DNA from 2 places in the Pseudoalteromonas sp. SWYJ118 genome. Region 2 is predicted to be linked to the other one. Evidence: predicted binding sites of a transcription regulator. Region 2 holds the regulator's gene; the other holds the start of a gene.

Region 1 (11,728 bases), on a different contig from region 2:
ACATTTCCTAAACTGATGCTTTTTTATGCTCTTCTTTATTATTTAATACAAATATCATTGCTATGTTTGATTTAGACGTTAAGATAGCAAGTTCACAATGTTAAATTAATGTTTATTTCCTGTTTATTGGTAGATCTAAAATGAAATTACCCGATCAAAAAGCTTTTATCTTTTCAGTTATTCTTGCTGTAGTTGGTTTTATTGTTGTTAAGTTTGCTTTAGCAAGCTTAGCACTAGACCCTGCACTTCTATTTGGTGTTGGCTTATTAGTAGGCGCACTTGTTATTGCAGCAATGTCGTCTGATGTTACTGAAGAAGCCGAAGTAAAAACAAAGACTCTTTATGTTGGCAATCTTCCTTATCGTGCAAACGAAGGTGTTGTTCGTGCATTATTTGAAGAACAAGGCAAAGTATTCAATGTTCGTTTATTAAAGGATAAGAATACTGGCAAGCGTCGTGGTTTTGGTTTTGTTGAAATGGCGCAAGCTGATGCAGACAATGCAATTGCTAACTTGAACGATAGCGAGTTCCAACAACGTACTTTAAAGGTACGTGAAGCAAAACAAAAACAAGAAGACGATTCTAATGCTCTACGTACTGAGACGGATCAGTCAGTGTAACTAGCTTTACCGCTAGCTTATTGCTAAACACATCAGCCGTTGCATAATATTGCAGCGGCTTTTTTATGTCTGTTAGTTTATTCACGTATAAGTTAAGTTGGTTAAGTAGGTAGTTGACTCTGTTTGCTATCGCTACACCTGAATCAAGCAATTTTACATTCCCTTCAAAATACTGACTAATAGGCTCTGCTAATATTGGAAAGTGCGTACATCCTAATACAAGTACATCTATAGTTTTATCTATATGTAGGTCATCAAGCACTTGATGCAACTTGTTTGTATCCAAAGACTCTGTAAAAAAGTATTGCTCAGCTAAAGTTACTAACTCCACACTGCTATATAGATTAACGGTTACATTACGTGCATGCTCAGTAATTAATGTTTTAGTGTATGAACTGGCGACCGTTGCCGGTGTGGCTAATAAGCCAATATGATTTGAACGTGTTAACTCTGCCGCAGGCTTTATTGCTGGCACAACACCTACTATAGGAATATCTGTCATTTGGCGAACAGCGCTAAGTGCAGATGTAGAAGCGGTATTACACGCTATTACAATTAAATCAACGTTAAGCGTATTAGCTTTGATGAAATGAATAAGTGAGCATAATCGGTTAATGATTGTTTTTTGGGATTGAGCACCATAAGGTAGTAATGCATTATCCATAAAATAACTGTACTGAGCATTGGGGATACTTTGCTTTATATGCTCAAGTACAGTAGTTCCACCAATACCTGAATCAAAGACCATTATATGCGCTGACAAACTACCGTTCCCACTTTACTTTAAGAACGGCAGTTTGCCATGAGGTATTTATAAAAGAAAGTAGTTTAACTTTGCGTGGTTTCTAAATCAGCAAGCTCGTCGGCTGCCGAATTTAACTGATTAAGATTTTCGAACATAGACTTTGTGTAATCCACTAACTTATCTATTTGCTCCTGATCTTGATTTAACCATTGGAGAATGCCAGCTAGCTGATTTTGTAATCCAAGCTCACCCGCTTTTTCAAAAGCATTTTTAAGGTCATCATTAAAAGGAGCTAAACCTTCCGCTACTCGTTTTTCTGGTGCTGGTCTATATTCTTCATAGCTTTTAACTGTTGCTATTGTTTTTGTTTGGCGTAAATCCATAGAAAAAGCCACCAGCTGATCGCTGTCTAAACTCAGCTCTTGCGCTTGTTCAAATGCTTCATCTAAATCACCACCAAAAAAGGTTTTACTTAAATCTTGTAAGTCTTCCATCATTGCATTAATAGCTTCTTGCTCTTGCTCATTTAAGTCACCATTAACCGACATCGAAAATGATACCTGTCGAGATTGCGATGATGAGCTTGCAAACGACTCGCTATTACTGTTTTGCTGATAGCCACTTGCCGACTGAGATTCAAATGCATCTGCAAAGCTAATACTTACCTCGTCACCCTCTGCGGTGGTAAATTTATACTCTGCATTACTCGTCATACTGACATATTGAGCCTGGCTTATATTTACGCTGGCAGGTTGTGGGTTAAATAACGACTCTTCAAACTTATCGAGCCCATTGTAAATTCCCTCTTTGGACTTATTAATCCCCTCTTCCATGTCATCATTAAATACACCTGTACCTTTGAGTTCATCAACAGCGTCGTCAATCCCTATTTGGACTCCTTTGCGCGCGTCGCCTAACATATCTTTGAGCTTTTCGTCATCAGCGCCATTAGCTTTTGCTTTATTAACAGCACTACTTACAAAATCGAGTACGTTTTTTACTATTTCATCAAAATCAAATAGTGGTTTATCTGCTTTTTTTTCTGCGATAGGCAATCCAAGCTGCTCAGCCATTTTATCGCCAAGCACCTTTGCGGCCAACTCGCGGCCTCGTTGTTGATAGCTATCTTGAGGAGACGTAATTGTAGGTTGCTGTATATCAGCTTTATTATTGAATTTATTGATGTTGTTGTTTGGCGTAAAGCCATAATTACCTATTTTCATGATTCGTCTCCTAAGCGTGCGTAGTTTATTATCGGCTATAACAACAAAAACTAAAGTACAATGTTCAATAAAACAGCATAAATGCTAGCCAAAACTAGACAAATACGCAGCGCTCCCTACAATAGCGCCGATAAACAGATCTTAGATAAGGTAGTAGCGTTAATGGCAGTTATTAAAATAGATACCACACAGTACCAAACGCAGTTAAGTGAAAAAGAGCAGCGTATTAGTGCGCAGTTTCAACGTTTTGGTGTGGAGCAACTAGAAGTATTTAGCTCAGAGCCAACTAACTACCGCCAACGTGCTGAATTTAGAGTATGGCACGACGGTGACGATCTGTTTCACATTATGTTTGATCAACAAACAAAAGAAAAAATCCGTGTTGATACATTTGATCCAGCAGCGCCTCTAGTTGGTGAAATAATGCAGGTGATGATTGAGCATCTTAAGCCTTGTGAAATATTACGTCGTAAGTTATTTCAAATCGATTACCTATCCACGCTAAGCGGTGAAATTTTAGTAAGCTTGCTTTATCACAAACCACTTGATGATGAATGGTTAAGTGAAATTAAAGCGCTTAAAGAAAAACTAAGCAGTAAATACAAAATTGACTTTATCGGCCGTGCTCGCAAACAAAAAGAAGTGCTGGGTGATGACTTTGTAACTGAGCGTTTAACAGTTAATGGTCAAGAGCTTATTTATCAACAAGTAGAAAATAGCTTTACTCAGCCTAATGCAAAAGTAAATATTAATATGCTGGAGTGGGCGCAAGATTTATGTAAACCACTTAAAAATGATTTATTAGAACTGTATTGCGGTAACGGTAACTTTTCAATTGCGTTAGCGGGCTGTTTTAATAAAGTATTAGCAACAGAAATATCAAAATCATCTGTTCATTCTGCTCAATACAATATTGCTAAAAATAACGTAGAGAACTTAGATATTATTCGTATGTCTAGTGAAGAGTTTACTCAAGCAATGAATGGCGAGCGTACTTTCTCTCGTTTAGACGGTATTGACCTTAAAAGCTATGACTGCCAAACCATATTAGTTGATCCACCGCGCGCGGGCATGGATGAATTAACGTGTGACTTAGTAGCTAACTACGAAAGCATAATTTATATATCGTGTAATCCTGAAACCCTTGAGCGTGACCTTGATCACCTAACACGTACGCACAACGTTAAGCGCTTTGCTATATTTGATCAGTTCCCATATACACATCACATTGAGTCGGGTGTTTTCTTGCAGCGCAAATAAATACGCTCAGTAAACGTTACCCATAAAAAAAGCTCCTTGTAGGAGCTTTTTTAGTTTTAGCTAAACTTACTTGTTAGCTAAGTAATTAATCAGTTTGCTAATATCTTCTGGTTCAGTAATACCCGACTCACGACCTAGGTTTAATTTATACTTACCATTTACAATAAATGTAGGTACGCCACGTAGTGCGCCTTTTTCTTTAAAGTAGTCTTGATCGCGTTTCATTTTAGAGCTCAGCGTACGTACCGAGAAGCTTTTAAACAGCTTATCAAACTTATCGCCATCAACGCCCTGCGCTACAAATATATCTTTTACATCTGCAAGCTCATTAAAACTAGCGCGCTTTGTATGAATATGATTAAAGATTGCAGAGACAATTTTATCTTTTTGCGGAAGCACTTCTGCAGTAGCGAGTGCTTGGCTCATCATCTGTTGGTTTTCTGGGTCGCGTACACCTACAAAATCAACATGGCTCTTTTTAAATTTAACGTTTTTATCAAGCTTAGGCTTAAACTCACCAATTAGTGCTTCCATGTTATTACATGCAGGGCAGTAAAATGAGAAAAACTCTTTAATTTCTGGCTTTTTTGTTGCGCGCTCAGAAACAACGTCGTAATGCACGCCTTCTTCATACGTTGCTGCAAAGCTTGTTGCCGCCATAGGAAGTAGTACTGCAAGCAAACCTGCTTTAACTAATTTAATCATTATTATGCTCCGAAATTTATAGTGCTAATAAAAACGCTACTAACTCATCAAGTTCTTTTTGATTTTTGATGGTGTTGAGGTTTATTTTATATTTATCGTTAACAATAAAAGTAGGTACACCTGTAAGTGCGCCTAATTTTGAATATTTATTTTGTTTGTTTTGCATTGCTTGCTCAGCCGAAATAACTGGCATGCTTGCAATTTCTTGATCAAACGTTGCGCTATCAATACCGTTTACTTCAAGTAATTTTTTAACGTCTTTCATTTCAGTTAAAGGAGCACGCTGAACATGAATACTTTTAAAAATTTGATCGCTAATACTCTGCGCCTGACCATGCTGCTTAGCAATTAAGTAGGCAAAGCTTAAATTACTTTGTGCTTGTGGCGACACGCCACCTAAAAAGTTCACGTGGTTTTTAATAAACTCCGCGCCTTCTGGCAAGCCTTGTTCAATTGCTTTTGCTACTGGTTCAAACTTAAAGCAATGTGGACAGTAAAATGAGAAAAACTCGGTTACTTGTGGTGATGTACTTTTGTCTACATCAATAACAGTGTATTGATTATCAACTTCAAACTGTGCAGCAAGTGCTGCAAATGGTAAACATAAAAGTAATAAACTCAGTTTTAATTTTTTAAGCATTTGTATCTCGTTGTACTTGTCTTTAAATAAAATATTACGGCAATAACTTTAACGGTGCTTCTTGCAGTGCTGCAAGTTGCTCCTTCAGTGCTAAAATTTGTTGCTCCCAGTATTTGTCATCAGCAAACCATGTAAAGTTCCGCACAAAGGCAGGATCGCTCCATCGTTTAGCTACCCATCCCATATAATGGATAATACGCATCGCTCGCAGCGGTTCAATTAATTTGAGTTGAGAGTGATCAAAATCACAAAACTCTTCATACGCACTCACAAGGGTGTCTAACTGTAACAGTTGCGTCGCTCTATCGCCACTGAGCATCATCCATAAATCTTGGATTGCAGGACCTTGGCGGCTGTCATCTAAATCAACAAACATTAGCGCATCACCTGCCCACAAAATATTACCAACGTGGCAGTCACCATGTAAGCGAATACTTTGCACATCTTTATACTGTTTTTGCGCCTGCTCTATCACTAAATCTAAAATAGTATAAAAGGCAGTATTTATTCCCATAGGCACTAAGTTACTTTTTTGAAGATGAACTTTGGCTGTATGTAAATACTCCTCGCAAGTAACTGTTGGCCTATAAGTAAAAGGCTTTGTTTTAGCTACTTGGTGCATACGGCCAATTAAACGCCCCATTACATCAAGCTGGTCTAAGTTATCAACCTCAAATAAACGCCCGCCGACACTTGGAAACAACACAAACAAATAACCTTCGTGTTCAAACAAGCTTTGCCCATTATATAAAATAGGGGCAACAACAGGCACTTCCGCTTCTGCCAGTTCAAATGCAAAATCATGCTCTTCTTGAATTTGCTCTTTACTCCAGCGCTCTGGGCGATAAAACTTCACTACGTAACGCAGGCCATCATCGGCTTTAAATTGGTACACTCTGTTTTCATAGCTATTGAGTGCCAACAAACCAGATTCAGCGTACACACCTACGCTTTCTATTGCATCGAGTATTAGGTCAGGTGTTAAGTCAATAAAACTAAATTTACTCATACTCTTCTTATATAAAATAAAAAGCGGGTTATATACCCGCTTTTGTTAATTGCTATATCAACTTACCTATTTAAGGTAGGTTGTGATTATCGCGCTTTAAAAAAGTTACTCGACTGCGATATTGTTTCATCCGGCTCATCTACCGGTGAAAGCACAAAATTAAACTCTGTCATTGGCGCTTTTAAATCATAAGGGTCCATTACAAGCGACAATGGCACATTATGAGATTGCCCTGCCTGCACAGTAAATGACTGCTTACCAATATACTTAAAGTTATCTAACCCTTGTACTTTAATATTAAAGGTTTGCTCGTACTGCGCTTTATTAATTACCTTTAATGTATAGGTGTTCTCTACTAAACCATCAAAATCGACACGATATAATTGGTTTCGATCACGAATGATATCAAAGTCCATTGTTTTACGCAGCGCTATATTAGCTACAAGTGCTCCCGTAAGCACAACAAGTATGACCGTGTAACCAATGATTTTAGCTCGTAGTGGATTCGTTTTATTTTCTGGGGTTTCGAGGTTTCGCTCTGTCGTATATGAAATAAGTCCACGCGGGTATTCCATTTTATCCATTACGCCATCACACGCATCAATACATGCACCACAGTTAATACACTCAGCTTGCAGCCCATTTCTAATATCAATACCTGTTGGGCACACTTGAACACACAGGTTGCAGTCGATACAGTCGCCTAGCTCTAAATCTTCATGATCTACTTTACGTGAACGAGGACCACGGCTTTCACCACGGCTTTCGTCGTACGTTACAGTGTATGTATCTTTATCAAACATAGCTGATTGAAAACGTGAGTAAGGGCAAATGTGTAAACACATAATTTCTCGCATCCAACCGGCATTACCATAGGTACACGCAGCAAAGAAAATAATACTGACTAGTGCATAACCACCCACGTTAAACGTTACAAAATCAGGAAGTAACTCTCTGATTGGCGTAAAGTAACCCACAAAAGAAATAGCGGTATATAACGAAAACAATACCCAACTAGTATGCTTTGCCGTTTTACGCCAAAACTTATCAAAATTCATGGGTCTTTGATCGAGTTTTTTACGCTGATTAGCCGTGCCCTCAAGCTTTTCTTCAAACCAAATAAAAATAAAGGTCCAAACAGTTTGCGGACATGTGTAGCCACACCACACCCGTCCATAGAAGGTGGTCACTAAAAACAGCGCAAATGCTGCCAGCATAAAAATAAACGCTAATATGGTAAAATCTTGAGGCCATAGCGTTAAACCAAAAATATTGTATTTTTGACCAATTAGATCAAACAGCACTGCTTGCTGGCCGTTAAAATTAATCCAAGGAAGTAACATAAACGCAAGTAGGCCTAAAAAGCCAATGCGCTGCCTAAGTAATTGATGTAGGCCTTTTACGGCACGCACATAAATACGATTTCGGGGATTGAACCTATCATCTTGACGGCTTAAATCCGGTTTTTGGATTTTCACCTCTACAGGGATATTCTTTACTTTAATTTGTTTGTCCATCGAAGTTCCTCAACGCCGCTTGGAAATAAAAATCCAGCAATACTCAAGTACTCTATACTTAAAGCTAGCAAGTTACTTGCTAGGCAGATTTACTTTAATAAATTGCCTTCTCGAATACTTTCAGATATTTCAGAAATATCTGACTGCTGTTAACCATTATAACAATGTTGGTTAAAATTACTGGCATAGATCGCTAATAATTTATTCATCCCAGTTACTTGCTTTTAAAATGCAGTTTATTACACTGCATGGTAATTCAACCCTACTTAGATCAAGGTTTACGTATCCATGAAAAAATTTATTATTTTGGTAGTTGTGATCCTTGCCTTTTTTACAATCGATCATCCGCTTATAAAAGAACCTCGCGAAAGGTTATTAGGTGAAGGCATTGGTTTTTTAAGTGATGCAAGTAAGGTTAACAGAAGCCCTGCTGCAAATATGGCTAAAAATAGGATCAGCAGTCAACTTAAATTGTCTGAATCTGAGGGTGAGTACGTAGAAAAAACGTTTACAACAGATGACTCTGTTCAGTTATTTCACCTACGCTATTGTCGTAAACGTGACTTAAACCTTTATTTTTATGGCGATCGTTTAAATACAGTATGTAAAATAGTGACTGAAGCATTAGAGCAAAAGCGAGCAAAGTAGTGGATTTTTCAGGATTAAATAAAAAAGCAAGCGACTCATTTCATAAACAGCGCAACATGCTTAAACAATTAGCACAAGGCAAAACGTTAAAGTGTGAGAAATGTAATGGAGTTTTAACACTTGATTTAGCCACCTGCGAGCCTGGTAAAGGTATGGTAAAGTGTAAGCAAGGCTGTACTGATATTGTATTAGAACTAAGCGCTTAGATTACCTAAGCGCTTAAGCTAAAACTATTCGTCCCAGCTGTCATCAGTTATTAAACCACTGTTAATGGCAACAACTTCTATGAGCTCCGCAAAGCCTAGTGCAAAGTCACCCATTGATTCATATTGATACTGGCATAAGGCTTCTTTAGTCATACTATTTTGCTGAGCAATCTGAGTAATTGCTTGCTGATCAAGAGCAAAAAAGCTCAGTGTACTTAATGCACTCTCTAATGCTTCTTTAAATTCAGCATCTAACTCAGGTGCATTTAAAAGTGGCTCTGCATATGCTTTAGTAGCCACTAAAAAGCCTTCGCTCCATGGTTTACAAAACTCAATAGTAAACTCAACGGGTAGTTTGTATCCTGTTTCAAATACTTGCTCACTAATTTTATGGTATAGCGCCATAAACAAGAAAAGTACTTCTTCATCTAAATCATTAGCTGTATTTGGTAATATCTGCTCAAGCCACTCATGCACATCTAATGGATTGGGCGAACAAATAACGCCAAATAAATAGCCTTGGCTTTGTTGAAGGGTCATTGCTTGAGATTGGGTATTTAAAAATGTGCTGAGCTGCTTTGCGTGCAGCTCAGTAAATTGGGGTATTTGCATTAAAACTCTTTATATTCAAACATTAAAAGTTGAGCGGGTAACGACCTTGGCTATCTGGTCGGCCTAAAAATTTAACCGCATCATGTACATCTTTAGGTAAGCTAGCATCTGGTTTTACATAACCTGCCACACTAAAGTCGAAATTAGCTTTAAGTGTAGCATCTGCCTCAAGGCCAAGCGTATTATCTGGGTCAATTAATATAGCAATATCGCCCGACTTACAGCTTAACTTACCAGCCAGAGGGCCAATATTAAACCACCCATTTAAGCCTTGCACGTCAATATTAGGGCTCGCTATTTCACCTTTTAGTGAATCACAATAAGGTGCACCTGAGCTGTATTCATCAAGTTCTAAAATTACACGCCCTTTAGCGGTTACAGGTAGGGGAAGCTGCACGCGCTGCATTGCACGCTCTACTGTTGAGCGCACTAGGCCGTCAGTCACTTTAACTTCTTGATTAAAAAGCCCATAACTTACATCAGCATAACCCGAGATATCACTACGCTCTCGTGCATTACCAAACTTCACATTCGCATTTAGCTTGCCTGTAAATAACTTCCAGCCAGCAATGTCCCAGCGAACATTATTTAACTGTTCACCATCAAAACGAACTTGCATCATTTGACCTTGCCAAACAGTGCCTACAGTTTGCCCTACTTCTAATTGCTTTGGAAAGTACGGTTTTGCTATATCTAGTGCAATATGTGCTGGTAATTTAATAATACAAAACACAATAAAACTAATTAAAAAGACAGCCGATAACGTTATTATTTTTTTCATTAATTAATTCTCTAATACTAAACGGCTTACACGCACATAGCCTGATTTATCATCGCGGCTCAAATCTAAGTTTTCAATTTTTAAGCCGTGCTGATTCACTAGCTCATCTAACCACTCTATTAACTGATTAAATTCTACAGAGTCGAGCGTCAAACGCAGCGAATCACTACTTGGCTGCATTTTACTAATACTTATTTGATGGCGCCCACGTGTAGAATTAACAATTTGGCTTAAGTTTGCATTGCTAGCAACACTGGTGTTACCCGCAGCCTTTAGTTTAACAATACTGTCATCAACCCAAGCTAATAGCTCTTGTTGTTTAATTTGAGATTGCTGTGCCTTTTCTATCGCATTATTTAATGGTCTAAATATTCCCATTACTAAAACAAAAATAATAAACACGCCACCAGCGACCATTACCAATTGTTGTTCTTGCTCTTTAAGCGAGCGCCATTGTTGCATTAACTGCTTTTTCATACTGCACCTCGCAGTTTAATTTCACCAACGACATAATCACCGTCGTTATTTAAAGACCCTTGCTCAACAGTTAAACCTTGTTTTTCAAGTATGATTTTTACTTTACCAAAGGTTTGGAAGTCTTTAGCACGTGCACGAATGCGCAGCTCATTGCGACGTTTGTCATAACGAAGTGTTTCAGGTGTAAATTCGCTGACTTGCGAAAATACATCAACCAAATTAGTCGTTAAGTCTAAAAAGCCCGACTCACTTGAGCCTTGCACTTTATCTAACGCGCCTTTAATTTGGCTTTTAATTAGATTGGGGCGAACTTTAGTTCCTGGGAATGCTTTTTGGTATCTGTCGACTACTTGATCTTTAGCTACTTCTACTTGTGTATTAAGTTGGTGTAACTCAATAGCTTTTATTGTAATAGTAGAAACCAATGCAACACTTGCTATAATTGCGGCGCCTTTCCAGTAACCCCACCATAAAGCGCTTTGTTTTTTAAGCTGATACATACCTTGGCGTAAGTTAAAGTTAACGCTATCTAACTGCTTTGCAAATAATGCTAGAGGTAAGTCGTACTCACTCGTTTGCGCTTGTAAGTTAACGCTTTCTGGAAACTGACTAGCTGGGCTAAAATGCTTAATATCAGGATTACCCATGGCTGTTAAGTAGCCATTTAACCAACTAGATTCAACCGCACCTATATGCCATTGCCCCTGCTTAAATAACCATTGGTTATTGAGCTCGATAGCGGTAACTGCGCCATCATCTGCAAGCGGTAACAACAAAGCATCGGGTAATATTCTGTATACTGATAGATTATGCTCTACAAATAATGCGAGCCATTGTTCAAACCATTCACGGTCTGTCATTGCTACACGAATTGCATGTTGCTCACCAAGCATTGTCGGCTGCGCTACTGCTATAAACAGTTCATCTACGTCACATGCTATGTCTTCTTCAAGCATGTATGGCAATGCTTGCTCAAGCTTGCGATTCCATTTTGTTGGCAAAGCGACCGTTTTTAATTGCACTTGATCACTGGGTAACAACACGACCACTTCTCGGGTAAGTGCTTTTTCGCTTAGCTCACTTAAATGCTCTGCATTTGGTAACTCGCCACTGGCTATTATTTCTTGTTCTTGTGGTGAGTAAATTAACCAATTAAGCAATTCTTGCTCGGTTTGACCCGTGCGGATCAACAGTATTTCTGTCACTGTACGCCTCCAAATTTTCGCGCCAGTATCGTTACGTCACCGTCTTTAGCGTGCAGTAATGTGGTCATCGAAAAACGCAG
Region 2 (11,728 bases):
CACCATACGTACTTTGCAGTGTTTTATATGCTTCTAACGATGCTTTAGTACGTTTATCATACATAGTAGGGATTATAGTATATTGATAATCTTTCGCTTGAGAGGTTTGCATTAATTCCATAGTGCGCATCATTCTATCAAGCCCTTTCAGTGCTAAAAATTCCGTTTGCACTGGCACTAAAATTCGCTCACTTGCTGCAAGCGCATTAACCATTAACACTCCTAAAACTGGGGGGCAATCTAAAATGGCATAATCGTAATGTTCACTGATTTTTGCAAGCGCTTTTTTTAGTATTAATCCCATACCTGTTTTATTACCCATGCTTCTATCAAGCGTGGCTATCGCCATTGTTGCGGGTAAAATATCTAGGTTTTCAAGCGTTGATGGGCATAAAGCTTGAAGTATCTCTTCACTTTGCATGCTCGTGCCACGCGCAAAAATATCATATACGCTGACTTCCAAATCTTCTGAGTCAATGCCAAAGTAATAAGTGAGTGATGCATGAGGGTCTGTATCAATAAGCAACACACGCTTACCCTGCAAAGCTAAAATACCAGCAAGGCTCACTGCTGTTGTTGTTTTACCAACACCACCTTTTTGATTTGCGACAGTCCAAATCTTCACATTACATCCTAATTACTGTTCATTGCGCGTTGTTATGCGAATACCACCATGAGGCAAACGAATTATTTTTATTGTATCGTCATCTGAAGGGAGCTCAATTTCAGGCTCTTCCGCTACTGGCTTAACGGCTTGTTCATCACCTTTAATGTCTTGTATCGGTGGTAAACCATACTTAGAAAGTGCAATAACAACTTTACGATTTTCTGCTCGCCCTTGTTCTGTATCGTTACTTACAAAAGGTGAATATTGACCATAACCTTCTATCGCCATTCTGGCAGAATTAATACCTAATGCTTCCAGCTCTACTAAAATAGATGTTGCTCTAGCAACCGAGAGTTCCCAATTTGAGCGAAATATTTCATTGCGAATACTTTCATCATCAGTATAGCCACGCACCCTAATATAGTTATCTACTGGAGCAATAATATCTTTAACAATTTTGACGACTTGCTTTGCCCTAGAGTGTGCAACTGAGCTACCACTTGAAAATAACATACCTGAGCTTAGCTCTATAATCAGCCAATCTTGATTAAGCTCTAAACTGGCTTCTCCATCACGAATTTCATCAATAAGCGCTGACTGCAGCTTAGCAAGTAAGCTATCGAGTGGTTTTCCTAAATATTTTTGTTGTATGTTACTTGTATCACTTTGACCGTCGAGTAACTCTGGACCTTGTTCTTCTTTTAAAATACTTTCACCATAAAGAACTTCTTGTTCAGGTGTCACTCTATCAGTCAATATTCCATTACCATTGACGCCCTCACCTTGCTGGGAGTGCTGGCGGGCAGATTTATCAAAAACGTGTTCAAGGGAGTCTGACAATATTTGAAATTGTTCTTCTTTGTTAATCGCTATCGCATACAGCACCACAAAAAAAGCAAACATAATGGTCATGTAATCGGCATACGATACAAGCCAACGCTCTGTATGTTGACTTTTAGGAGCAGAGTGACGAAGTCGTCGGCGTAGCATGTTATTCGTCCACTAAATTAGGACGCTCTACACGGTAGGCTTCAAGCTTTAATTCTATATTTACTGGGCTTTCGCCAACGCTTATCGCAATCACACCTTCGGCAAGCATTTCATGGTAAAGCATTTTTTGCTCTACACGCTGTTTTAACTTATTTGCCATAGGTAAAAACAATAAATTAGCTAAACCAACACCATAAATGGTCGCGATAAATGCCGTTGCAACGCCTGCACCAAGCATTTGTGGATCGGTAATAAACGACATTGCCTGTATTAAACCAAGCACAGCACCTAAAATACCAATGGTAGGACTGTAGCCCCCCATCGCTTCATAAACACGTGCGGCTTCAAGCAAGCGATCGCGTTCTAGCAGTAAATCAATTTCAAGCGTGTCACGTATTTTTTGCTCTGAGCAGCCATCTACAAGCAAGCTTAAACCTTTTGCTGCATATGCATCTGGGTGAGCTAGCGCTTCGTTTTCAAGCGCTAAGTAACCTTCTTGACGTGCCTTATGAGACCATCGCTTAACTTGCTCTATTGCATCTTCAATATCATATTGTGGCGCAACAAAAACCCAAGAGCTCATATTTAGCATTTTTTTAAAGGTACTTGCTGATGTTTGTAACATAACAGCGCCAAGCGTGCCGCCTAATACAATAATAAGGGCAGGACCATTAAATAAAGCAGAAACAACGCCGCCTTCTAAAGAGTAACCTAGACCTATTGCACCCAGTGCTACAAATAGTCCAAATATTGAGAGTTTATCCACAACCTACCTCTCTCTTGATACGTGCTGCAACATCGCTTAATGCTAAGCTTTCACTCGAAAGCCCCGCATTAGCAATGGCTTGAGGCATTCCATAAACAACACAGCTTTTCTCATCCTGTGCCCAAATAGTTGCACCCGTTTGCTTTAACATTCTTGCACCGTCACGTCCATCAGCGCCCATGCCTGTTAAAACAATAGCAAGCACATCGCCTTGATACGTTTTTGCTGCACTGGCAAACGTTACATCTACACTCGGTTTATAACTTATTCTCTCGCTATGATCTTCAAATACGCGCAGTGTTCTATTTGCACCACGCCCTTCTACCATCATCTGCTGTCCGCCAGGCGCTAGATAAGCCGTTCCTGGTTGTAAGCGGTCACCTTGTTGCGCTTCTTTCACTTTTATTTGGCACAGACCATTTAAGCGTGCTGCGAAAGCAGGTGTAAAAGCCGCAGGCATATGCTGAATAAGTAAAATAGGGTGAGGGAAATTAGCTGGCAATTGAGTCAGTATAGTTTGTAGTGCAACAGGGCCACCTGTAGAAGTGCCAATAGCCACAAGCTGGTATTGCTTTCCACTTGCTCGCATTGAGGCAATATTTGAACCTGACGATGTTGTAGGGGCTGCTCTTTGAAAGCTTCTATCGGGTTGTTTTATCGAAGGTGTTAGTGTGTTTGTTCTTTGCGAAAGTGAGCTTGTTATCGGTTTAGTTGATATTACTGGCTTAGGTGGTGTTGCAGCTTTAAACGTTCGCGGTAAACGTCTTCGCCCTATATCTTTCACTTTATTTTGTAAAAGCTTTATAGCGTCTTCATTATTGCGAGCGATGTCTTCAAATTTTTTCGGTAAAAAATCCATTGCTCCAGCATCTAGCGCATCAAACGTTGCTGTTGCGCCATCACGTGTTAGTGATGAAAACATTAAGATCGGGGTTGGATTACTCGCCATTATCTCTTTAACTGCACTAATACCATCAAGCACAGGCATTTCGACATCCATAGTGATCATATCTGGACGTAGCTGAGCTGCTTTTTCAACAGCTTCTCTGCCATTCACAGCAAAGCCTATAACTTGTATGTCGCTATCTTGCTCAAGAATTTCGCTTACCCTGCGGCGAAAAAAGCTTGAATCATCAACAACTAAAACTTTAACGGCCATTTAGCTCTCTTATTAAATTTATGCGTAGGTATATATTAAATATATACCTACTTTATTATTAGCCTGCGTAATGTTTTAACATGTTTGGAACGTCTAAAATCAGTGCAATGCCACCATCCGAAGTTATTGTAGCACCTGCCATACCTGGTGTTCCTTGAAGTAACGCATCAAGCGGCTTAATCACTACTTCTTCTTGGCCAATTAATGAGTCAACAACAAAACCAATTTGCTGCGTACCAATTTGCACAATAACTACATGGCCTTTTGCTTTTCGCTGTGAACGATCTGAGCCTTTAACTAACCAGTGCTCGAGGTAGAATAACGGTATTGCCTTTTTACGCACAATAATTGTTAATTGCCCATCAACCACATTTGTTTTCGTTAAATCTAAGTTGAATATTTCACTAACACCTGCAAGTGGTAACGCAAATGTTTGTGCGCCAACAATTACCATTAAGGTCGGTAATATGGCTAAGGTAAGTGGTACTTTTATCTCTAAAATAGTACCTACACCTAACTCAGATTGAATACTTACAGAGCCGTTTAATTGGGTGATTTTAGTTTTCACCACATCCATTCCAACACCACGACCTGAAATGTCAGATATCTCTTCTTTTGTAGAAAAGCCAGGTGCAAAAATTAGGTTGTATGCTTCAGTGTCAGAAAGTCGACTCGCTTGATCGTGATCGAGCACGCCTTTACTAATTGCTATTTTTTTCAGTTTCTCAGCATCCATACCAGCGCCATCATCTTTAATGGTCAACAAAATATGGTCGCCTTCCTGAGACGCTGATAAAGTAACATTACCTGTTCTAGGCTTACCGGCAGCCTCACGAACAGCTGGCATTTCAATACCGTGGTCAACTGAGTTTCGAACTAAATGCACAAGCGGATCGGCTAGTGCTTCCACTAAGTTTTTATCTAAATCGGTTTCTTCACCTACAAGTTGTAAGTCAATGTCTTTGTTTAAGCTGCGTGCTAAATCGCGTACTACGCGAGGGAAACGACCAAATACCTTTTTAATTGGTTGCATTCGCGTTTGCATAACCGCGCCTTGAATATCAGCAGTCACTACATCTAAGTTAGAGATTGCTTTACCCATTGCTTCACTGTCTGAATTGGTCGCTAAACTAACCAAACGATTTCGCACAAGTACTAACTCACCAACCATATTCATAATTTGGTCAAGTCGTTTTGTATCTACGCGAACTGTCGTCTCTGCTGCTGGTGGCGCTGATTTTTTAGGCGTTGCTGGCGCTGCTTTAGCAACCGGTTTTTCTACCGGTTTAGAAGCGGGTGCTTTTACAGGTTCTGGTTTTTTTACAGGCACACTCGCTTTTGCAGCTGGTTTAGCTGGGATATTGGGCTGTTTCACAGCTGGAGTGCTTTCTATTGATTTAGGTGCAGTGCCTTTACCATGAAGTTCATCAAGAAGCGCTTCAAATTCATCATCACTAATTTCATCATCTGATGAATTAGCAGTATTTGACGCTGGTTTAGCTGGTTCTACAGGTGCTTTAACTACACTACTTTGGTCAGGTGCTTTACTCTCAACCTCACCAAAACTGCCAACTCCATGTAACTCGTCTAATAAGCTGTCAAATTCATCATCAGTAATATCACCATTAAAATCACTGCTACTTGCTACTGGCTTTTCAACTGCAGGACCTTGTCCTTTACCGTGTAGTTCATCAAGTAAGTTTTCAAATTCATCTTCAGTGATTTCGTTTATTTCAGCATCACTAACCGAAGGAGTTCCGCTAAACATTTCATCAAATGCAAATGGATCTTCCTCATCAGCTATTGGCGTATCAACTACTTCATCAAGAGGTTGTTCAACGTCAGTTTCTGAAGCGACTCCGTTAAGCTCGGCTTCTGTTGGAGGTAGGCCCAAAATATGGAGGGTTTGAAGTAACTCAGGATCTGCTGGTTCTGGCTTATCCCTATTTTGGATAGTCGCGAACATTTCATTAATGGTGTCGAGCGCTTGTAAAATAACATCCATTAACTCTGAATTGACCGTTCGCACGCCTTGACGTAGTAAATCAAATACGTTTTCAGCGCCGTGGCAAGCATCAACAAGTTCTGTCATAGCTAAAAAACCTGCACCACCTTTTACAGTGTGAAAGCCTCTAAATATGGCATTTAGTAACTCGGTATCTTCTGGATTATTTTCCAGTTCAACTAACTGTTCAGATAAAAGCTCTAGGATTTCTCCTGCCTCTACAAGAAAGTCTTGTAAAATATCTTCATCGACTTCAAACATGCAGTTACTCTCCTCTTAGAAGCCCAAACTTGATAAAAGATCATCGACTTCATCTTGATCAGATACAACATCATTACGCGATTCTTTATCAATAATAGGGCCTTCAGGACCTGCTAAAGTTTGTGTGGCAACTGGTTCTTTTATTTTTTGTTGTTCTACTTTATTCGCTGTGTTGTCACTGTCATCTTGTTCAGCAAACGCTGTTAAAAGATGAAGTAAGCTTTCTTCTACTTCTCTAACAAGTTCTATAACACGGCGAATAACTTGACCTGTTAAGTCTTGATAGTCTTGAGCCATTAGTACATTTGTCATTAAGCTTTGAAGCTCATCCGTTTTATGATGAGAGTTATTCATAAACTTATCGATACTATGGCAAAGTTGTTTAAACTCACCAAGCTCAATCTCCCGGCTCATTAAACGATCCCATGTCGGTTTGATATGAGATATTTCATCTGCAAGTTGCTGAGCTATAGGTAAACTAGCCTCAACAGCATCCATTGTTTTATTAGCCGCATTTTCTGTCATTTCTATAACATAATTAAGCCGCTTTTTAGCATCTGGAATCGCATCTGTCGTTATGTTAGTTAAGCGAGTATCAAGCTCAAAGCTTTTAAGTGCTTCGTGCAGTTGACGAGTCAACTTCCCAACTTCAGCAAATAATTTAGACTGCTCTTGCGAAGCTGTCTCTAAAATCAACTGATTAGCTTTATCTTGCTCATCGTTTTCTAAATAAATGACGAGTTGACGAGCTTGTTCTAACGTTATTTGAGGCGCAGCTGGTGCTGACATAAGCCTCTCCCCCATCATTAGCCTAAGCGTTCAAATACTTTTTCTAATTTAGTTTTTAATGTTCCAGCCGTAAATGGCTTAACAATATAACCATTAACGCCAGCTTGCGCTGCAGCTATTATTTGTTCTTTTTTAGCTTCTGCCGTTACCATCAATACAGGGATATGTTTTAACTTATCATCTGCACGAATTGCTCTTAAAAGGTCAATACCTTGCATTCCCGGCATATTCCAATCTGTAACCACAAAATCAAATACTTGATTTTGTAACATAGGCAAAGCTGTAGACCCGTCATCAGCTTCTTGAACATTAGTGAAACCTAAGTCACGTAATAGGTTTTTTATAATTCGTCTCATCGTTGAAAAATCATCAACTACAAGAATTTTCATGTTTTTATCCAAAACATCCCCCAGTGAGGTATTAACCTTAGTTTACTTACTACTAGTTTATCCAGTCATTGATTTTAGCTTTAAGCTTAATCATCGCCTGACCATGTATCTGACTTACACGCGATTCGCTTACATCGAGTATATGTCCTATTTCTTTTAAATTCATTTCATCGTTATAGTATAAAGAAAGTACCATTGCATCACGCTCTGGTAATGACTTTATTGCATTTAGCAAAGACTCATTAAACCGATCATTTTTAACATTATTAAAAGGTTTGTCTAGCGCTAAATCTTGGCCTACGGGAGTAATAACATCCTCATCTACACCAAGGTCTTCTATGCCTAATACTTTACTGGTATTAACATCATTTAAAATATGATGGTACTCATTGAGTGAAATTTCAAGTTTTTCAGCAACTTCTATATCTGTTGGTTCGCGATTCAAACTGCTTTCGAGCCCAGTAATTGCTTCTGCAACTTGTCGGCTTTTACGGTGTACTGAACGAGGAGCCCAATCACCACGGCGCATTTCATCAAGCATAGCCCCGCGAATACGAATACCGGCGAAGGTTTCAAAGCTTGCGCCTTTTGTTGCATCAAAGTTTTTTGAAGCTTCTATTAAACCTATCATTCCTGATTGAATTAAATCATCAAGCTGAACGCTAGGTGGTAATCGAGCAATTAGATGACATGCCACTTTTTTAACAAGTGATGCATGTTTCTCAACAATCACATTTAAGTTTTGTGTTGATTGATATCCCATAGCTCTATTCACCAATGTTGTCATAATTAGCCGTTTACTAGTTTCTCAATGAAAAACTCTAAATGCCCAGATGGTTGATTTGGTATTGGCCATTTAACTGCTTTTGTCGCCAGCGCTTTAAACGCGAGAGCGGCTGGCGAACTTGGAAAGAGCTCAACAATCACCTTTTGGCGACGTGTTGCTTTGCGCATATTTTCGTCATAAGGAACCGTTGCTACTAGCTCCATTGAAACATCTAAAAAGCGATCGGTAACTTTAGATAGTTTTGCAAACAATTCAGTGCCTTCACGCATACTGCGGACCATATTGGCAACAATTTTGAACTTATAAACACCGTGCTCGCGGCTTAATACTTTAATAAGTGCGTAAGCATCGGTTATTGATGTTGGTTCATCGCACACTACAACCATTACATCTTGTGCTGCTCGTGAGAAGCTTAGCACCATGTCTGAAATACCAGCGGCTGTATCTACAATTAAAATATCAAATTCGGTATTCAATTCGCTAAATGCACGAATTAGCCCGGCATGCTCAGATGGCGATAATTCAACCATACTTTGCGAGCCCGATGTAGCAGGTACAATTTTAATACCAGCAGGCCCTTCAACTAAAATCTCGTCAAGCTCACATTCACCTGACAAAACGTGTGATAAATTGCGCTCTACACGTAAACCAAGCATCACATCACAGTTTGCTAAACCTAGGTCAGCATCCAGCACTAATACTCTATTACCTTGTTGCCCTAGTGCAATAGCGGTATTTAGAGAAACATTTGTTTTCCCCACCCCACCTTTACCACCGGTTACAGCGATAACTTTTACGCCGTTGTTATTGTTTTGACTCATTTTGCGCAGGCCGCTTGCTTGATCTAATACTGTGTTAATCATACATCCCTACTGTACTTGGCGCCACTGCTTGGTGCCTTGAATGTTGTGCTTTTGTTCTTTTTAAATATAACTGCTCAGCCTTTTTCACTAGTTTTTCAGCATTTGCAACACGAATATCTTCTGGCACTCGTTGACCGTTAGTAAGATACCCTATTGGAAGGCGATTTTGAATCGCAATACTAATAATCTCACCCAAACTTAATGATTCATCTAACTTAGTGAAAATACAACCACTTAACTGTACTTTTTTAAAGTGACGTACTGTTTCTTGTAATACATTAATTTGTGCCGTCGCGCTTAGTACTAAGTAGCTGCGAATATCCACACGTTGGTTACGCATTAACGTGTTTAACTGCTCAGTTAAACGTAAATCTCGCTGACTCATACCTGCTGTATCAATTAATACTAGACGTTTATTTCGTAAATGATATAAAACTTCAGCTAATTCATTAGCATCTTTAACTTGCTTTACACCACAACCAATAATACGGCCGTAAGTAGCAAGCTGTTCATAAGCACCAATTCTGTATGTATCAGTGGTTATTAAGGCCACTTTATCAGCGCCATATTTTTGTGCGCCTAACGCTGCAAGCTTAGCAACTGTTGTTGTTTTACCAACACCTGTTGGACCCACTAACGCATATACACCACCTTGGCGAAGTATTTCATTATTGGTTGTTTGCATTTGATCTTCGACCATCGTTAACAACGCTTTCCAGCCTTGCTTACGAGATACATCATCAGGTACAAAACATGCCATTTGTTGCGCTACTTCTTTATCAATACCCATACCGACTAAGCGGTCAACCATGCAAGCGCGTGTTGGATCGCGACGCGCCATATCTTGCTGCATTAAGCCCGATACTTGATGCTCAAGCAATTGACGAATTGCGTTCATTTCTTCACGCATTGTTGTCATTTCTTCGCTTTCATTATTGGGTGTTTGTTGGCGAGCAGTTACTGGACTATCTAAATCATCAAAGTCGCTGTCTAAATCATCAAAACCTAAGCTATCCGCTTGAGTTTGTGGACGAACTGGCGCTGCATTTTCAGGAGCAAACATATTTTTAGTACGCTGTTCCATAACTGGTTCTTGATAGTTATCTGTAGTATCAATACCTGATTGTGAAAACATTGATGCAAGTTCAGGGGAGCGAGGACGCGGTGATTGGCGCTCTAATAAAGCTTGTAGGCTGTCAGCCACTTTTGCCTGCGGCTCTGGTTTGGCACGCTGAGGCTCTGGTTTTACAAAATTATGCATACTTTGCTGTGGAGCTTGAGCACGCGGCTCTGCAGTACGTTGTGGTTGCGCTGCTACTTTAGGGGCTGCTTTGTCATAATCAACTGCCGCTACAATTTCTACACCGTTAGCCAGCTTCTTATTTGACATAATAACCGCATCAACACCTAACTCATCTTTAACTTCTTTAAGTGCTGTGCGCATATCTTTAGCAAAAAAACGTTTAATTTTCATGATTCAACCCCTGTTAAAATCTTATTGTTGGCCTACAGAGCTAACAATCTTGATCTGTCTTTCGTCTGGTACCTCTTGATAAGACATCACTCTCAATCCTGGAATGGTGTACTTAACAAAACGAGATAACACAGTGCGTAACATTCCTGACGTTAGCAATATAGAAGGTTCACCGGCCATTTCTTGATTTTGATGCGCTTGTGTCAATGACACTTGAAGTCGCTCTGCAAGTCCAGGCTCAATACCGGCACCTTCATCGCCTGCATTTTGTAATGACTGATGCAACATCTGTTCCAACTCAGGTGCCAAGGTTATGACAGGGATTTCTGATGACATGCCCACCGCATCTTGAACAATTAACCTACGCAGAGAAATACGCACTGCAGCCGTTAATACATCAGGGTCTTGGCTACGCGGACCATACTCAACAAGGGTTTGAACAATTGAGCGCATATCGCGAATAGCTACACCTTCATTCAATAAATTTTGCAGTACTTTTACAATTGCAGTTAATGGCAGCACATCAGGTACTAGTCCTTCTACTAAGCGAGGATGGCTTTTAGCAAGCATATCAAGCAGGTTTTGAACTTCTTCATGCCCTAGTAGCAACGCCGCACTGTTAGTTAATAACTGGCTAATATGAGTGGCGACTACCGTGGCTGAATCTACAACGGTATAACCTAGTGATTGCGCTTCATCTTTTTGATCAGGCTTGATCCATACTGCATCAAGGCCAAACGCAGGATCTTTAGTTTCAACCCCTTTAATAGGACCAAATACTTGCCCTGGGTTAATCGCTAGCTCGTCGCCATGTTTAAGTTCGCTTTCACCGGTTGAAACACCCATTAGCGTTATTCTGTAAGCATTTGGATCAAGCTCTAAATTATCGCGAATATGAACAGGTGGTACTAAAAAACCAAGTTCTTGAGAAAGCTTTTTACGTACACCTTTAATACGATTAAGTAGCTCACCACCTTGAGATTGATCTACCAACGGAATTAATCTGTAACCTACTTCTAGGCCAATTACGTCAACCTGCTGAACATCATCCCAACCAAGTTCTTTTTGCTCTTGTTTATTGGCAATACCTGTTGCAGCGCTTCCGCCACTGGCGGCTTCTTCGGCTTCTGCTGCAGCGGCTTTTAACTTAGTTTGCTGTGTGTAGTAAGCTAAATAACCCAATAACGCACCTAAACTTAAAAAAGCAAAATGCGGCATACCAGGCACTAAACCCATGATGATCAAAATACCTGAAGCAATAAAGAGTGATTTTTCGTTACCTAGTTGTTTCTTAAATTGATCACCCATATTGAGCGACTCATTTTGACGTGTTACAACAATCGCGGTACCAATTGAAAGCAGTAAAGAAGGGAGTTGAGCAACTAAGCCATCACCAATGGTAAGTAATGTATATACTTCCATTGCGTTGCCAAAACTCAAATTATGTTGAATCATACCGACAAATAAACCACCAACAATATTGATGATTAATATAACAATACCTGCAATGGCATCGCCTTTTACAAATTTACTCGCACCATCCATTGAGCCGTAAAAATCGGCTTCGCGAGTTACTTCCTCGCGGCGGTCACGCGCTTGCTCAGCACTGATAAAACCAGCGTTTAAATCGGCGTCGAT

What was found. Region 2 encodes FliA, which starts transcription of late flagellar genes. Its sites were predicted from a motif close to CTAAAGNTNNNNNNNNNNNNGCCGATA; they were not measured.
Region 1: the regulator FliA is predicted to act here: its motif matches at 2,618-2,644, upstream of I6F48_RS20050 (DUF5610 domain-containing protein).

What each region holds. Positions count from the first base shown of each region.
Region 1 covers NZ_JADYXC010000035.1:14,316-26,043, reverse strand. Annotated here, with positions in the region: gene I6F48_RS20060 (RNA recognition motif domain-containing protein) at 141-620, shown strand; gene murI (glutamate racemase) at 583-1,383, opposite strand; gene I6F48_RS20050 (DUF5610 domain-containing protein) at 1,449-2,588, opposite strand; gene trmA (tRNA (uridine(54)-C5)-methyltransferase TrmA) at 2,751-3,848, shown strand; gene I6F48_RS20040 (thiol:disulfide interchange protein DsbA/DsbL) at 3,915-4,553, opposite strand; gene I6F48_RS20035 (thiol:disulfide interchange protein DsbA/DsbL) at 4,570-5,193, opposite strand; gene I6F48_RS20030 (serine/threonine protein kinase) at 5,228-6,202, opposite strand; gene ccoG (cytochrome c oxidase accessory protein CcoG) at 6,289-7,719, opposite strand; gene I6F48_RS20020 (hypothetical protein) at 8,008-8,367, shown strand; gene I6F48_RS20015 (hypothetical protein) at 8,367-8,573, shown strand; gene I6F48_RS20010 (UPF0149 family protein) at 8,598-9,185, opposite strand; gene I6F48_RS20005 (type II secretion system protein N) at 9,208-9,966, opposite strand; gene gspM (type II secretion system protein GspM) at 9,970-10,443, opposite strand; gene gspL (type II secretion system protein GspL) at 10,440-11,648, opposite strand; gene gspK (type II secretion system minor pseudopilin GspK) at 11,645-11,728, opposite strand, start outside.
Region 2 covers NZ_JADYXC010000001.1:484,366-496,093, reverse strand. Annotated here, with positions in the region: gene I6F48_RS02310 (ParA family protein) at 1-625, opposite strand, end outside; gene I6F48_RS02305 (flagellar motor protein MotB) at 638-1,597, opposite strand; gene I6F48_RS02300 (flagellar motor protein) at 1,599-2,363, opposite strand; gene I6F48_RS02295 (protein-glutamate methylesterase/protein-glutamine glutaminase) at 2,356-3,522, opposite strand; gene I6F48_RS02290 (chemotaxis protein CheA) at 3,581-5,788, opposite strand; gene I6F48_RS02285 (protein phosphatase CheZ) at 5,804-6,577, opposite strand; gene cheY (chemotaxis response regulator CheY) at 6,595-6,978, opposite strand; gene I6F48_RS02275 (RNA polymerase sigma factor FliA) at 7,019-7,729, opposite strand; gene I6F48_RS02270 (MinD/ParA family ATP-binding protein) at 7,756-8,616, opposite strand; gene flhF (flagellar biosynthesis protein FlhF) at 8,609-10,090, opposite strand; gene flhA (flagellar biosynthesis protein FlhA) at 10,112-11,728, opposite strand, start outside.